One region of the Luteimonas qiangzhengi genome, then DNA from elsewhere that is predicted to be linked to it. Evidence: riboswitches for the same ligand, from Rfam matches in the RefSeq annotation. Region 1 holds a riboswitch; the other holds the start of a gene.
The links. Region 1 has a riboswitch for cobalamin ahead of btuB (TonB-dependent vitamin B12 receptor). Riboswitches for the same ligand answer to the same signal wherever they lie in the genome.

Region 2: it holds a riboswitch for cobalamin, as region 1 does, so the genes downstream of both, WCE59_RS02465 (ribonucleoside-diphosphate reductase subunit alpha) here and btuB (TonB-dependent vitamin B12 receptor) in region 1, are expected to answer to the same signal.

What each region holds. Positions count from the first base shown of each region.
Region 1 covers NZ_JBCLVE010000011.1:59,866-65,229, forward strand. The annotation lists gene cobS (adenosylcobinamide-GDP ribazoletransferase) at 1-709, opposite strand, end outside; gene WCE59_RS09875 (histidine phosphatase family protein) at 706-1,293, opposite strand; gene cobT (nicotinate-nucleotide--dimethylbenzimidazole phosphoribosyltransferase) at 1,290-2,354, opposite strand; cobalamin riboswitch at 2,448-2,686, shown strand; gene btuB (TonB-dependent vitamin B12 receptor) at 2,810-4,675, shown strand; gene WCE59_RS09890 (phosphoglycolate phosphatase) at 4,761-5,364, opposite strand, start outside.
Region 2 covers NZ_JBCLVE010000003.1:21,624-26,987, forward strand. The annotation lists gene zapE (cell division protein ZapE) at 1-428, shown strand, start outside; cobalamin riboswitch at 482-728, shown strand; gene WCE59_RS02465 (ribonucleoside-diphosphate reductase subunit alpha) at 967-3,351, shown strand; gene WCE59_RS02470 (ribonucleotide-diphosphate reductase subunit beta) at 3,475-4,536, shown strand; gene WCE59_RS02475 (flavodoxin) at 4,690-5,202, shown strand; gene WCE59_RS02480 (thioredoxin family protein) at 5,174-5,364, shown strand, end outside.

The sequences.
Region 1 (5,364 bases):
CCAGCGCCAGCAGCAGCATGGTTTCCATGGCCTCGATACTGGCGCCCAGGCAGTCGCCGGAGATGCCGCCCAGGCGGCGCATCCAGTACAGGCCAATCAGCGGCACCAGCGCCAGCGCCGCCAGCAGAGGCGGGGCCACGAGCAGGCTCAATGCCGCCAGCGCCGCCGCCCACAGCCACACCGCGCGCATATCGAGCTTCCAGGAGAAGCGCTCGGCCATGCCCGCCTGCTGGATCGGCGGCAGGCGCCGGCTCCACCACAGCGTGCCCCAGCGCGCCCAGGCCGGCAGCAACACGATCCCGTACCACCAGGCCGAACCGGCCAGCTCGGCCAGCAGCACCAGTTTGAGCAGCAGCTGCATGATCAGGATGACCGCGCCGAACACGCCGATGTGCGGGTCCTTCAACACCGCGAGGAAGCGCTCCGGGTCGCGGTGCGCGGCGCCCATGGCGTCGGCGACATCGCTCAGTCCGTCCAGGTGCAGCGCGCCGGTCACCCAGGTCCACAGCGCCAGCGCCAGCACCGCGCCCAGCCAGGGGCGGCCGTCGAACGCCCATAGCGGCAGGGCCAGCAGCAGCCCGATGGCGATGCCGACCAGCGGGTGGTAGACCGCCGAACGGGTGAGGTCGTCGTCGCGGAAGTCATGCACCTGCGGGGTGGGGATCCGGGTCAGGAACTGGAACGCGAGGGTCAGCCGGCGCAGGCTCATGGCTGGGCGAGCTCCAGCAACTCGCCCCAGAGGCGACCATCGCCGCCGGCCTCCACGCGCAGGCGCAGGCGGGTACCGTAGTCGATGCGCAGCGCCCACAGCGCTGACAGCGGCAGGCCACAGGCCTGCGCAAGCGCCATCCGCAGCGCCCCCCCGTGGCTGACCACCAGCACGGGAGCCTCGTCACCGCCGACATCGGCCAGCAGCGCCTGCAGGGCGCCTGCGATGCGCTGGCCGAACGCGTCCCAGGCTTCGCCATTGGGTGGCGGGTTGCGCCGCGGATCGCCGTGGAAGGCAGCCAGGGTCCCGGCCGCTAGCGCGTCGCCGCGCATGCCGTCCCAGTCGCCGAAGTCGAACTCGGTCCACTGCGGGTCCGTCTGTACCAGCAGGCCAAGCGGCGCGGCCAACGCCCGCGCGGTGTCATGCGCACGACGCAGCGGCGAGCTGACGATGCGCATCCATGCAATACCGGCGTGGCGGCGACAGGGCGCATCCGTGGCGCCCGCTACCAGCGGCGGATCACTGCGTCCGTCCATGTGGCCGCGACGTCCGGTGTCTGCGTGGCGCACCAGGTCGACGATCACTCCGACGTCGCCCCCGCCACCGCGGCTTCGGCGAAGGTCGCCATGTCGTTGTGCAGGGCACAGGCCAGGCGCAGCAGCGGCAGCGCCAGCGCGGCGCCGGAACCCTCGCCCAGGCGCAGGTCGAGCTGCAGCAGCGGCGTCGCATCCAGCGCCGCAAGCAGGCGCCCATGGCCGCGCTCGGCCGAGCAGTGCGAGAACAGCAGCCAGTCGCGCACTCCGGGGTTGAGCCGCACCGCCGCCAGCGCGGCGGCCGAGACGATGAAGCCGTCCACCAGCACCGGCACGCTGCGCTGGGCGGCGGCCACCATGGCCCCGGCCAGCGCCGCGATCTCCAGCCCGCCCACGCGGCGCAGCGCCTCCAGCGCCGGCTGTGGCGCGGCGGTGATCGCGACGCCGTGCAGCGCCAGCGCGCGCTCCACCACCGCCTGCTTGAGCGCGATGCGGGCATCGTCCAGGCCGGTGCCGGCGCCGACCAGGCCTTCAACCGGCAGCCCGGCCAGGGCGCAGGCCAGCGCACTGGCTGCGGTGGTGTTGCCGATCCCCATCTCGCCCAGCAGCATCAGGTCGGCGCCTTCGCCGGCCTCATCCACGGCGCGGCGACCGGCGTCCAGTGCGTGGGCGACTTCGGCACCGGACATCGCGGCCTCCACGCTCAGATCGCGGGTGCCGCGGCAGGGCTTGTCAACGACAGCACCGGCCACCGCACCTTCGGCCAGGGTCCCGACGTCGCGCAGGTGCAGCGGCAGGCCGAGCTCGCGCGCCAGCACCGCGATCGCCGCGCCGCCGGCGGCGAAGTTTGCCAGCATCTGCACCGTGACCTGCGCCGGGAACGCCGACACGCCCTGTGCCACCACACCGTGGTCGCCGGCGAACAGCAGCACCGGCACGCGCGCGGCGCGGGGACGATCGCTGGCCTGCAGGGCGGCGAGTTCAACGGCCAGGGTCTCCATCCGGCCAAGCGCCCCGGGGGGCTTGGTCAGCCGCTGCTGGCGCGCAACGGCGCGGGCCGCGTGCGTCGCCGACGGCGCTTGGCAGGCTCCAGTCCACCATGGCCCACTCATCAGGTCCCGTTCTCCTGGCAAAGAGGACGCATTCTACCGGCGCACCCCGCCCAGCCGCACCGCGTGCTTTGGCGCAGGCCCCGGCAATGCCTTAAACTGCGCCCACTTTCTGGTGACCCGCGGGGATTCCCCCAACGGTTGAAACGGGAAGCCGGTGACCTTCCGCCCGCCGCCACGGCCGGCGAAGCATTCCGGCGCTGCCCCCGCAACGGTAAGCGTGGAACCCCCCCGGCAAACCGCCACTGTGCATCGCACGGGAAGGCGCCGGGGCTGGAGCGGCCACAGCCGCCCCGCCCGCGAGCCCGGAGACCGGCCAGAAGGACGACTGGTTGCGATGCGGAGGGCATTGCGGCGGCAGCGCGCCGTGCACCGCACGTCACCCTACCGTCGCTCCCCATGCATGCAGCCCCTTACCGACCCGGTCGCGCGGGCGTGCGCGATGCATGGAGATTCCGATGAAACCGCAGTACCAGATCCTTTCCCTTGCAGTGGCCCTTGCCCTGTCTCCCGCCGCAATGGCCGCCGGCTTCATCCAGGCGACCGATCTGGACGAGGTGATCGTCACCGGCACCCGCACCGAAGTGCTGCTGGCCGACAGCCTGGTGCCGGCACAGGTCATCGGCCGCGATGAGATCGAACGCAGTCAGGCGCGCGACCTGATCGAATTGCTGCGCGGGCGCGCCGGCGTGGATATCAGCAACCAGGGCGGCCGCGGCAAGCTGAGCAGCGTGTTCCTGCGCGGCACGGCGTCCGACCACGTGCTGGTGCTGATCGACGGCGTCAAGGTCGGTTCGGCCACCTCGGGCATGGCTGCGTTCCAGGATTTCCCGGTCGCACAGATCGAGCGCATCGAGATCGTGCGCGGCCCACGCTCGAGCCTGTACGGCTCCGAAGCGATCGGGGGCGTGATCCACATCTTCACTCGCGGCGGCAGCGCCGAAGGCTTTGCGCCCCACCTGTCGCTGGGCGCGGGCAGCAACAACAGCCGCGACATCAGCGCCGGTTTCAACTACCGCGGCGAGCGCGGCTGGATCGGCGCCCACGGCGGCTACCAGAGCACCGACGGCATCGACGCCTGCCGCGGCTCGGGCACGCTGTTCACCGGGTGCTTCACCGACGAGCCCGACGAGGATGGCTACCGCAACGCCTCGGTGACCATGCGCGCCGGCCTGCACATCACCGATACCCTGACGGTGGAGGGCAACTTCCTCAACGCCAGCGGCGAGAACGAATACGACGGCTCCTGGACCAACCGTTCCAAGGTCCAGCAGCAGGTGGCGGGCGCGCAGATGCGCTATGCCCCGGAAGGGGGCAGCTTCGGCCTGACCGCGGCCGTGGGTCGCAGCACGGACAAGTCCGACGACTACCACGAAAACACTTTCATGAGCACGTTCGACACCCGCCGCGACAGCGCATCTGTGCAGGCCGATGTGCAGCTGGCGCAGGCGCACCTGCTCAGCATCGGGGTGGACTACAGCAACGACCGCGTCGATGGCACCACCGGATACACGGTCGACGAGCGCGACAACACCGGGCTGTTCCTCGGCTACGACGGCAACCTCGGCCGCCAGCGCTGGCAGGCCAGCGTGCGTTACGACGATAACGAGCAGTTCGGCAGCCATACCACCGGCAGCCTCGGCTGGGGCCTGGCGTTCGACAACGGCCTGCGCTTCAACGCGACCCTGGGCACCGGCTTCAAGGCCCCAACCTTCAACGACCTGTATTACCCGGGCTCGGAAAGCCCGTGGCTGCAGCCGGAGGAGTCGACCAGCCTGAACCTGGGCGTATCGCAGGCCACCGAACGCTTGAACTGGTCGTTCAACGTCTACGAGAGCCGAATCGACAACCTGATCGTGTTCACCTATGCACCGCCGACTTACCAGGGCGTGGGCGAGAACATCGACGAGGCCCGGATCCGCGGCGCCGAACTGACCTTCGGCACCTCGTTCGCCGGCTTCGACCTGTCCACCCAGCTCAGCCACGTCGACCCGCGTGATCGCAGCAAGGGGCTCAACCACGACAACCTGCTGGCCCGCCGCGCGCGCACCACCGGCCGCATTGATCTGGACCGCGGGTTCGGCCCACTGCGCGCCGGCATCACCGTGCAGGGCGCGGGCAGCCGCTACGACGACGTTGCCAACACCGTTCGCCTGGGTGGTTACGCCACCACTGACCTGCGCCTGGAGTACGCGTTCCATCGCGACTGGAGCCTGTTGGCACGCGCCAGCAACGTATTCGACCGCGAGTACGAGACGGTGGCCTGGTACAACCAGCCGGGCCGCGAGTACGGGCTGACGCTGCGCTACCAGCCAGCTCCCTGACCGGCCTGCGGCCGCAATCCCGGCCTGCGGACATCAAAACCCGCAGGACGGGGCCTCGTCCCGCCATCGCGCTCCTGCCAGCAGGTCAGCCGGAGTGTCGGAGGGCGAGGAGTTCTTCGAAGCGGTCGATCACCGCCAGCGCGCCTGCGCCGTGCAGGTCGAAGCCGCGGGGATAGCCGTAGCTGACCAGCACCACCGGCATCCCGGCCGCGCGCGCAGCGTTGAAGTCGGTCGGCGAGTCGCCAACCATCAGGCAGCGTTCCGGCTCGATCCCGGACTGCTCCGCCAGGTGCAGCAGCGGCTGCGGATGGGGTTTGCGCTCGGGCAAAGTCCCTGCACCAACCACGCCGGAAAATGCGCCGTCAATCTGCAGTTCCTTGAGCAAAGGCGCGACGAAGGGTTCCGGCTTGTTGGTGCACACCGCCATCGTCACGCCTTTTGCGGCAAGTGCATCGAGCGTTTCGCGCACCCCGGGATACAGCTGCGGGCTGAGCAACAGGGTGTCGCCGTAGTGCTTCATGAAGCGCGGGAGCAGTTCTTCGGTTGTGCGCGGACTGCCCACATGCTCCAGCGCGGTCTCCAGCAGCATGCCGCTGCCGTCGCCGATCCAGCTGCGTACCAGCGATTCGTCCACCTCGGCCAGGCCCTCTTCGGCCAACATGCGGTTGACCGCGGTAGCGATGTCGGAA
Region 2 (5,364 bases), on a different contig from region 1:
ACGCCTGGCTGCGGACCCGCTGGCATGAACTGGGCGGCAACGATGCGCACCGCGACAGCGGTATCGAGCTGGAAGGGCGCCGGATCCCGGTACGCGCGCGCTGCCCGGGCATGGCCTGGTTTGATTTCAACGCCCTGTGCGAAGGGCCGCGCGGATCGAACGACTACATCGAGATCAGCCGCGAATTCCACACCCTGCTGCTGGGTGGCATCCCGGTATTCGATGGCCTGCGCGACGATTCCGCACGCCGCTTCGTGAATCTGGTGGACGAACTCTACGACCGCCAGGTCAAGCTGGTGTGCACCGCTGCCGACGAGCCGCCGGCCCTGTATGCGGGCGAACGCCTGGCCGGCGCGTTCGAGCGCACCGCCTCGCGCCTGATTGAAATGCGCAGCGCCGAATACCTCGCCACGCCGCATCGCTCCTGAAAGCCGCCCGGCTGGCGGACCACAACATTTTGCGTTGACAAATTCGCAGGCCACGATATGTTGTGCCGGTCGGTTCCGGCGGTGGCTATCCGCCGGATGAAAAGGGAAGCCGGTGACGCCTGTCCATGTGGAGCGTATTCCACCCGGACCGGCCATTCCGGCGCTGCCCCGCAGCGGTAATTGGGAACGACCCCGCCACACAGCACTGGGACCCCGGGTCCTGGGAAGCGGCGGGCAAGGTGGAGGCGACGCGCCTCCGTGCCCATGAGTCCGAAGACCTGCCGACAGCCGCGCGCAAGCACGTCGCGCGGTGCCGGCTGCGGATTCTCCGGGGGGAGATGGCTGGCGAAGCATGCGATATGCGCGACCGCCTGATTCCCCGGCTGTCGCCGTCCATGCGACGCCGCTTTCCCATCCTGTGACGAAACCGCCTGCCCGAGGGGGCAAGGCCGCGACGACGCCTGCGTCGGCGCGCGCCCGTGCCCTTCACCGCCTGTCGGGAACAGGCGGATGTGCGCAACCGATCCGGGAGACAGCCATGACCATCGACAGCTCCACCGCCACCGCCAGCCCGGAGATTCCCGCGCAGGCCGCCGACGCTCCCGACACCGGAGCGACCACTTGGATCACCAAGGAAGCCGGCAACCGGCGCATGCCCTACGATCGCGCCCGCCTGGAGCGCGCCATCGACCGGGTCCACGCCGGTTTCCCGCAGCTGGACGTCGCCGACTACAAGGCCAGCGTGTTCGGCTTCGTCGAGCGCAAACAGTCGGTCAACGCCGACGACCTGGTGGATCACCTGATCCGGGAAGCCGAGGCCCGCGTGGACGTGGCCGCGCCGGAGTGGGAATTCTTCGCCGCGCGCCTGTACCTGCACCGGCTGTACAAGCGCGCCGGTCGCAACCGCTTCTACGACGTGGGCGAAAAGTACGGCTCCTACGTGGGCCTGCAGGAGAGCCTGGCGGACCGCAACATCTATTCCAACGACATCCTGCGCGCCTACACCAAGCAGGAGCTGGAGCAGGCCGGGCGCATGATCGATCCGGACCGCGACCTGCTGTTCACCTACAACGGCCTGTACCTGCTGGCCACCCGCTATCTGGCCACCGACACCGCCCGCAGCGTGTACGAGCTGCCGCAGGAGCGCTGGCTGACCATCGCCCTGTACCTGATGCAGGACGAGGGCGGCCCCACCCCGGCCCAGCGCGAACGGCGCATGCAGCTGGTGGGCGAGGCGTACTGGGCGCTGTCGAACCTGTACATGACCGTGGCCACGCCCACCCTGCAGAACGCCGGCAAGGTGGGCGGGCAGCTGTCGAGCTGCTTCATCGACACGGTGGAGGACTCGCTGCAGGGCATCTACGACTCCAACACCGACATTGCCCGCGTGTCCAAGGGCGGCGGCGGCGTAGGCGCCTACATGGGCTACGTGCGTGCATCGGGTTCGGCGATCCGCGGCGTGCCGAACTCCTCCGGCGGCGTGGTGCCGTGGATCAAGCAGCTCAACAACACCGCGGTGTCGGTGGACCAGCTCGGCCAGCGCAAAGGTGCGGTGGCGGTGTACCTGGACGTGTGGCACCGCGACATCGAGGCGTTCCTGGACCTGCGGCTCAACAACGGCGACCAGCGCCTGCGCGCGCACGACGTGTTCACCGCGGTGTGCATCCCGGACCTGTTCATGGAGGCGGTGGAGCGGCGCGGCGACTGGTACCTGTTCGATCCGCACGAGGTGCATCGGATCAAGGGCTGGTACCTGCAGGACTTCTTCGACGAGAAGAAGGGCGAGGGATCGTTCCGCGACAGGTACGCCGAGGTGGTGGCCGACGAGCGCATCAGTCGGCGCACGATGAAGGCCATCGACATCTTCAAGCGGATCATGCTGAGCCAGCTGGAGACCGGCAACCCGTTCATGTTCTACCGCGACGAGGTCAACCGGAAGAACCCGAACAAGCATGCCGGCATGGTGTATTCGTCCAACCTGTGCACAGAGATCCTGCAGAACATGAGCCCGACCACGCTCATGCAGGAAATCATCTCCGGCAACCAGATCGTGACTACCCGACAGGCCGGCGACTTCGTGGTCTGCAACCTGTCATCGATCAACCTGGGCCGGGCGCTGGTGCTGCAGGACGGGCAAGGTGATCTGATCACCAACGTGCTGGAGCGGCTGATTCCGATCCAGGTACGCATGCTCGACAACGTGATCGATCTCAATCAGCTGCCGGTGCCGCAGGCCACCATCACCAACCGCAAGTACCGGGCGATCGGCCTGGGCACGTTTGGCTGGCACCACCTGCTGGCGCTCAAGGGCCTCCACTGGGACACACCCGAGGCCGAGGAGTTCAGCGACACCCTGTACGAGCGCATCAACCGGCTCACCATCCAGGCCAGCATGCAGCTGGCGAAGGAGAAGGGTGCCTACCCGACCTTCCCCGGCAGCGACTGGCACAGCGGCGTCTATTTCCGCGACCGCGGCTACAACAGCCCGCAGTGGCTGGACCTGGCCGCGCAGGTGGCGGTGAACGGCCTGCGCAACGGCTGGCTGATGGCGGTGGCACCGAACATGTCCACGGCCCAGATCGCCGGCTCCACCGCCTCCATCGACCCGATCTATTCCGCGTTCTACTACGAGGAAAAGAAGGATTACCGGCGGCCGGTAGTGGCGCCGGGACTGTCGCTGGAAACCTGGCCGTATTACGAAAAGGGCGGCTACCGGCTCGACCAGTTCGCCTCGGTACGCCAGAACGCGCGCCGCCAGCGCCACATCGACCAGTCGGTGAGCTTCAACTTCTACGTGCCCAGCACCATCCGCGCCAGCACCCTGCTGGAGCTGCACATGACCGCCTGGCGTGAGGGGCTGAAGACCACCTATTACGTGCGCTCGAACGATATCGATATCGCCGAATGCGAGTGGTGCACGTAACGCCAACATCGCATTTGTAGGAGCGCGCCATGCGCGCGAAGCCGCGTGATCCATGGCAGACGCATATTTTCCGAATATCCAGGTGTCGGGGACGTAGCCCCGACCTACAAGAGACCGAACACCATGTCCGCAACTGCACCCACCACCTCCACGCCGCTTGAGCGCATCCGCATCCTCGAGCCGCGCCATCCCAACCGTTCGACCGGGATCATCAACGGCCGCACCAGCGGCATCCTCAACTGGAACGACATCCCGTACCCGTCGTTCTACCGCGCCTACAAGGAGCTCTCGACCAATTTCTGGATTCCGGACGAGGTCGACATGAAGGCCGATGCGCGCGAGTACGGCGATCTGTCGGCGCGCGAGAAAAACGCCTACGACTCGATCATCGGGCTGCTGGCCACGCTGGATTCTCCGCAGACCCGCTTCATCTACAACGTGGCCGAATACATCACCGATCCTGCGGCGCATGCCAACGCGGCGATCATTGGCCAGCAGGAAGTGATCCACAACGAGAGCTACAGCTACGTGCTGTCCTCGATCACCGATCTGGAAAACCAGAAGCGGATCTTCGAAATCGCCCGCACCCACCCCACTATCATCAGGCGCAACGCGCCGATCATGGGCTCGTACGACGACTTCATGCGCGAGAAGACCGCCGAAACCCTGCTGCGCTCGCTGATCCAGTCGTCGATTCTGGAAGGCATCAACTTCTATTCCGGCTTCGCCTATTTCTACAACCTGGTGCGCCAGAACCGCATGGCCGGCACCGGCAAGATCATCAGCTTCATCAACCGCGACGAGTTGGCCCATACCAAGTTCATCAGCGAGGTGATCCGCGCGATCGTGGGCGAGAACCCTGAGCTGCAGACCGATGAACTGACCGACTACGTACACGGCGCGTTCCGCCACGCGGTAGACCTGGAAATGCAGTGGACCGGCGAAGTGCTGGACGGTATCGACGGGATCAACGTGGACGAGATGATCCGCTACGTGCAGTACCGCGCGAACAAGATGGCCGGGATGCTGGGCATCGAGAGCCTGTACCCGGACTCGACCGACAACGTGATGCCCTGGATTCGCGCGTACGCCGACAACTTCACCGAAACCAAGACCGACTTCTTCGAGATGCGCAACGCCAGCTACAAGAAGACGAACGTCGATAACGGCTTCGACGACCTGTGACCTACGGACGACCGGTCACCACCCGACCGATCCGTGGCCGCCCGGGCGACCTATTCCACCCGGACGACCTGTCACTACCTGTAGGTCGGGGCTACGACCCCGACACCCCGGAACCCCAATCGTCGGGGGCGTAGCCCCGACCTACGTGATCCCATGCGTATCCTGATTGCCTACACCTCCCTGAGCGGAAACACCCGCGATCTGGCCCGCCTGGTGCAGGCGCGCTGCGAGGCGCTGGGCCACGCGGTGACCTGGATCGAGACCGACATGCAGGGCCTGGCCGCCGCCGGCCCGGACCCGCACCACGACCTGTACCTGCTCGGCGCCTGGAGCGACAACGGCGGCCGCACCCCGCCGGAAATGAAGCGCTTCATCGCCGAGCTGGTGAAAGCGGTCGGCAAGCCGCGGCAGCTGGCGGTGTTCGGCACTGGCGAGACCCAGTGGGGCGAGGAGTACTACTGCGGCGCGGTACGGCGCATGGCCGCATTTTTCGACACCGGCTACCCGCGCCTTGAGATTGAACAGATGCCACACGGCCAGCGCGATACATTGAAGATCGAACGCTGGACCGACCACGTGCTGGCGATTGCCGGCGACCCCGGCGCCACCCACACCACCATCCACAAGGCCACGCTCCATGCAGACCCTGCACGCCACATCGGCTGACGATTACCACGCCGCTTTCGCCGCCCATCCGCGGCTGCTGGTGGCTTACAGCAAGGACCATTGCCCCGGCTGCCGGATGCTGGAGCTGTCGCTGCAACAGTTCGCGGCAACCGCGGATGCCGAAGACCTTGCGCTGCTGAAGGTGAAGCTGGAAACCGTTGG